One region of the uncultured Virgibacillus sp. genome, then DNA from elsewhere that is predicted to be linked to it. Evidence: riboswitches for the same ligand, from Rfam matches in the RefSeq annotation. Region 1 holds a riboswitch; the other holds the start of a gene.
What was found. Region 1 has a riboswitch for S-adenosylmethionine ahead of Q1A47_RS10745 (PLP-dependent aspartate aminotransferase family protein). Riboswitches for the same ligand answer to the same signal wherever they lie in the genome.

Region 1 (3,215 bases):
CTTATGAACGCTAATCAGGATCGGAACGGTATGATCTACACATCATCAGCATACATATTATGGGGATTTCTACCAATCTATTGGAAGCTTCTTGACCATGTTTCTCCAGGGGAAACATTAGCTCACCGCATTATTTGGTCTTTCGTCTTCACATTTTTACTTGTTCTCATTATGCGTAAATGGTCGGATTTTACGAAGGAATGGAAGGAATTGCTTCATAATAAAAAGAAGCTATTTGGTATTTCTTTGGCTACGCTAGTAATTAGTCTAAATTGGTTAATATTTATTTGGGCCGTTAATAGTAATCATGTTGTTCAAGCAAGTCTGGGCTATTATATTAATCCACTTATAAGCATATTACTAGGAATTATCGTATTAAAAGAAGCCTTTACTTTCCGTCAAACTATTTCATTTATTCTAGCAGGAATCGGTGTGCTTTATTTAACGATAAGCTATGGTGTGTTTCCTTGGGTGTCATTATTACTTGCCATCAGCTTTGGACTGTATGGTTTATTGAAGAAAAAGGTCGATATCGGACCAATGATAGGGTTAACCATTGAAACCATGCTTATTCTCCCCTTCGCAATTATTTACCTAGCCATTTACCCTGATAACGCCTTTCAGCTTCATGAATTCTTTTCATCTACGAACCTATTATTAATGGGTGCAGGTGTTATGACAGCAATTCCCTTGTTACTGTTTGCAAGTGGAGCGAAACGCATTTCTTTAGCAATGGTCGGATTCTTGCAATATATTGCACCAACATTAATGTTATTACTAGGCGTATTTATATATAAAGAAGCCTTTACTTCTGCTCATTTAATTGCTTTCGCGTTCATTTGGATAGCTCTAGTAAACTTTATGCTTACGAGCTACCGAAGACCACTGAGGAAAAAGCATGTATAAAAAGATATAACATGCTCTAGGTTTTCTTACGTTTTGGCGATGGTATTATGCCTGCCTTTTGTTACGATTTAAAACTAGTGGTTGACAAAAGATTATGTACACCTATATAATATTCAATAATTTAGAAAAATACATCTCTTATCAAGAGCGGTGGAGGGAATAGGCCCTGTGAAGCCCAGCAACCAAAAAGCGATGAAATATTGCTTTTTACGGTGCTACATCCTACAGATCCATTTTATGATCTGGAAGATAAGAGGAGGAAAGGTTAAATCCAAGCCCTCTTCTTAGGAAGAGGGCTTTTTCATTTTCCCCCTCTTCCTCCAGACACAAGGATTGCTATTCAGTAACTGGCCACGTCAATACTAGTCGTGGCAATACAGAACTACAAACTATCCTAGGAGGAATGAATAATGGCAAAATTTCACCAGAAACAACCAGATACAGTATTACTACACGGAGGTCAGGTGCCAGACCCAACCACGGGTTCTAGAGCTGTCCCTATTTATCAAACAACATCCTATGTTTTTCGTGACACGGAGCACGCACAGAATCTATTTGGCCTTACCGAACCGGGCAACATTTATACACGGATAGGGAACCCTACCGTAGATGCTTTCGAGCAACGAATTGCCGAATTAGAAGACGGTGTAGCAGCAGTAGCAACAGCATCTGGAATGGCAGCTATTACCTTTGCTATCCTAAATGTTGCTAGTACAGGAGATGAAATTATAGCTGACAGTAATTTATACGGTGGTACTTATAATCTATTTGCAAACACACTTCCTCGCTATGGTATAACGGTTAAATTTGTTAATGGCAAGAACAAGAATGAAGTCGAAGCTGCTATCACAGATAAAACAAAAGCAATCTTCGGTGAAATTATTACGAACCCTAGTCTGCACATCTTTGATGTCGAGACCATTGCTGCTTTAGCTCATTCTTATAATATTCCTTTAATAATTGATAATACATTCGCACCTTATATTGCTAAGCCGATAGCATGGGGAGCAGATGTTGTGGTCCACTCCGCTACAAAATGGATAGGAGGACATGGTACGACCATTGGAGGTGTTGTCGTTGATGGCGGAAGGTTTAATTGGAATAACAGCAAATTCCCTGGCTTTACAGAACCAGATGAGAGCTATAATGGCCTCCGTTTCATTGATGTTGGTCCTGCGGCTTTTGCTACTAAATTAAGGGTACAATTATTGCGTGATATTGGTGCGTGTATTAGCCCGCATAATGCGTTTTTACTATTACAGGGTTTAGAAACCTTGCATCTTCGTATTCCTCAACATAATAAAAATGCACAGATAATTGCCGAATACTTAGCTAAAAATCCTGCGATCGAATGGGTGAACTACCCAGGTTTACAAAGCCATTCATCAAACAAGCGAGCTAAAAAATATTTTAGTGAAGGTGCTGGATCTATCATCACTTTTGGAATTCGAGGGGGGAGAGAAGCTGGACGACAATTAATTGAATGTATTGAATTATGGTCACATGTAGCTAATGTTGGTGATGCAAAATCACTAATTATTCATCCTGCTTCAACAACGCATCAACAACTAACCGTTGAAGAATTAAAAACTAGTGGTGTTACGGAGGAAACAATTCGTCTATCGATTGGTTTGGAGTCTGTTACCGACTTATTATACACCTTAGATGCTGCTATCGCTGAAGCTACTGGCGAAGCAAAAACGATAACAACCAATGATTCCGTCGCTATCAGTTGGCTACTTAGCTCTCCGTTTGATCGTAATAATGGAAATATACGAAAAAAAACCATTGCCGTATACGGCTGGGAAGATGCAGGAGAGAAAGAAAGGGAAAAAGTCAAACAGCTACAATCTATTGGTTTTGAGCTTTATTATATAAGTCATTCAACAACTGAAGAATCTCAGCATGTGTTCAGAGACTTATCAGCTATTCCAACTGAGCTTGATGCTGTATGGTTTCTCCAATCAGACCTCCCATCAGGTGTTATCGAACAAGTTATAAATAAACAAGGAAAAATAGTATGGTTGGAACAGCCTTATCAAAATAGTACTTTAGAATATGCCAAAGCAGCTGGGATCACTGTTATTACCGCAAAAAATCCTTATGACGAGTTTTTAGCATTGCGATCACAAGACGATGCTTCTGACCTCACTCATGTTTGAACGAGCAAACAGTATGCTGGAATCAAACTAATTTTAGAAATTTAGAACTAATTATTTATGTAACAAAACTGTTTCACTTTTAGAAAGGAGGTTTACTTTTACTACCGATTGGAAAAATTATAAATAACCTTCCCTTACTGATCGCCT
Region 2 (3,215 bases), on a different contig from region 1:
GCCACCGATGGCATGCTAATTAAGCGTCCAATTGTCGCAGATGACTCAAAAGTAACAGTCGGTTTTAAAGAGGAGATGTTTGAAAATACGTGGCTTTAATTTCTCTTTGAACAGAGCATGTTTAGGATAGACTTACGTAAAATAACAGACATAAAGAAACGTCCAAAATAAGACATGTATTTATGGACTTTTGGAAAAAACCGTATGAACAAATAATATGAAAAGTTAAAAAGAAATACTGGATAATTGCGCGTATACCTTGTATAGTAAAAGTGAATTACATATTGGAGGGGATAGTTTGAGCGTACCTAAAGAATTATTATACTCAAAAGAACATGAATGGGTAAAAAAAGAAGATGGAAAAGTTCGTATTGGGATTACTGATTTTGCTCAGGATGAATTAGGAGATATTGTGTTCGTAGAGCTCCCTGAACCTGGTGATGAATTAGAAGTAAATGAACCATTTGGTAGTGTAGAATCAGTGAAAACAGTTTCTGAATTATATGCTCCAATTAGCGGTAAGGTTATTGAAGTGAATGAAGAGCTAGAGGATAGCCCTGAATTCGTAAATGAATCTCCTTACGAGAAAGCTTGGATGGTCGTGATTGAACCATCTGAAGAGACAGAGCTTGATGATTTATTATCTGCTGATGCATATGATGAGATCGTAAATCAAGACTAATTGCATATCAGAAAAATAAATGGCTGATAAACAACCTTTGGTTGGAATCAGCCATGTTTTTACAGCTATACTAATTGCTCAACATTACGAATTGGACGTATCACTAAATAACTACATTTCATCATATAATAAAGGAAAGTCACATTTCGAAAAGACAACTACTGATAACATAGTAGAAGTGAGCGATATTAAAACCTTCCGCTTGATTTACTGAGGAGTGCTATGTGATGATAACTGACGAATTAGAAAAAATTATTATCGTAGAAGGCTTAACAGATAAAAAGCAAATTAGAAAGGTTATTACTGACGATGTAACGATTATATGTACGAATGGAACATTAGGTGTTGAACGATTCGATCAAATGTTAGAGGATTACGCATTAGATGATAAAGACGTCTACATTTTAGTAGATGAGGATGAATCAGGCCAAAAACTGCGAAAGCAATTGGCAAGAGAACTACCACATGCAGAACACATCTATGTTAGTAGTGAATATCGAGAAGTAGCAACAACTCCTGAAAATATTTTAGCTCAAGTATTAGTGAGTAAACGAATCGCTGTTAATCCGATTTTCTTAATCTAAACAAGGTGTAAAAGTAATGGGTAGGACTTAGCAAGCACTATGAATGAGTTTAAATAAGGTGATATGTTTGCAACAAATTACAGCCGAACTTTTGAAAAGAGACCACTACCTTCTTTATATATTTACTCCTTTTTGTGGTACGTGCAATTTAGCAAGGTCCATGCTAAAGAAAATTGAGTCTGTACATCAAGAAGACATTTTTTATGAGATGAATGCATCCTTGTATCCAGAATTTATGCAGGATAATCAAATAGAAAGTGTACCGTGTCTTGTTGTTAAGAAGGATAATCGAATTGTAGAAAAAGTGTACGCATTTCATTCCATACCTAATATTTATCGATATTTATTAGATTATAAGCCGGAAATGTTTAAGAATAGTTAGCTGAAAATCGTTGACATTGTTTATACAGCATGCTAATATATCTTTTATCGTAATTAAATAGTTGAAAACTCTTATCTTGAGCGGTGGAGGGACTGGCCCTATGAAACCGCGGCAACCTTCAAGCTATCATGCTTGAAAGGTGCTAATTCCTGCAAAGCCTAGGCTTTGATAGATGAGGGGACGAAAAGGCAAACAAACGTCTTTCTGTTCTCTTACAGAAAGGCGTTTTTAATTGTATTTAAGGACATAATACAAATGTATGTAAATAAAAGGAGGATTACGTGTGATATCGATACAGGGTTTGAGTAAGGTCTTTACTTCAAACAAAAGCAATACAGCAGCTGTAGATAATTTGACCCTTTCGATTGATCAAGGAGACATCTTTGGTGTTATTGGTTATAGCGGAGCGGGTAAAAGTACGTTCGTTCGATTATTAAATCGCCTTGAAGAACCAACCAGTGGTCGAATTACAATGAATGACAAGGAAATTACGACATTAAATAAACGAGAACTTCGATTAGTAAGGCAAGATATTGGGATGGTATTCCAGCATTTTAATTTGCTCTGGTCGCGAACTGTTGCCGATAATATTGCTTTTCCTTTGGAAATAGCTGGGATTCCTAAAGCGGAAAGGGATAATCGTGTAAAAACATTGATTGAGCTAGTTGGGTTAACGGGAAAAGAAACATCCTACCCCGCCCAGCTAAGTGGTGGTCAGAAGCAGCGAGTCGGTATTGCACGTGCCTTGGCAAATAAGCCAAAGGTTTTATTATGTGATGAAGCAACTTCGGCACTTGACCCAGAAACGACGAACGCAATATTAGATTTACTTGTTAATATTAATAAAAATTTAGGGTTAACTATTATTCTTATTACACATGAAATGCAAGTGATTCGAAAAATATGTAATCAAGTTGCTGTTATGGAAAATGGAAAGATTGTAGAACAAGGGAATGTACTCGATGTGTTTCTACATCCAAAGCAAACTGTTACTAAAAAGTTCGTCAAACAAATTATGGGGTCTGACGAGGAAGATAGTGATATATCACATGTTATGAACCGTTATCAAAATGGAAAGCTAATCAGACTTCATTTTGTTGGAGAAACAACGAACGACGCATTAATTAGTCAAATTATAAAAAAATATGGTGTGGACATTAGCATTTTACAAGGGAAAATAACGCAAACACAGGCTGGTGCCTATGGAACCTTATTTATTCAAATGGACGGTAATGAAAAAGATATGAACAAAGCTATTTCGTTTGTTCGTGAAGAAACCTCCGTAGAATTGGAGGTTATCCACGATGCTAACTAATTTATTACCAAATATTAAAGTAGAAGATTTTATAGAAGCAACTTATGAGACTTTTTATATGACGATCATTGCTTTAGTTGGAACGTTTATTATTGGGTTATTGTTAGGATTGCTTCTATTCCTTACTCAAAAAGGTGGAATTTGGCAGAATAAGTTATTAAATCTTGTTATAGCGACGGTAGTAAATGTATTTCGAGCTATTCCCTTTATTATATTGATTTTGTTGCTTTTCCCGTTTACTAACTTTTTAAT

Region 2: another riboswitch for S-adenosylmethionine. It lies ahead of Q1A47_RS00665 (methionine ABC transporter ATP-binding protein); the one in region 1 lies ahead of Q1A47_RS10745 (PLP-dependent aspartate aminotransferase family protein).

The regions. Positions count from the first base shown of each region.
Region 1 is NZ_CANMAB010000042.1:15,099-18,313, forward strand. It holds gene rarD (EamA family transporter RarD) at 4-906, shown strand; SAM riboswitch class I at 1,042-1,162, shown strand; gene Q1A47_RS10745 (PLP-dependent aspartate aminotransferase family protein) at 1,317-3,068, shown strand.
Region 2 is NZ_CANMAB010000002.1:12,415-15,629, forward strand. It holds gene Q1A47_RS00645 (arsenate reductase family protein) at 1-99, shown strand, start outside; gene gcvH (glycine cleavage system protein GcvH) at 299-682, shown strand; gene Q1A47_RS00655 (toprim domain-containing protein) at 910-1,266, shown strand; gene Q1A47_RS00660 (thioredoxin family protein) at 1,310-1,648, shown strand; SAM riboswitch class I at 1,717-1,827, shown strand; gene Q1A47_RS00665 (methionine ABC transporter ATP-binding protein) at 1,932-2,963, shown strand; gene Q1A47_RS00670 (methionine ABC transporter permease) at 2,953-3,215, shown strand, end outside.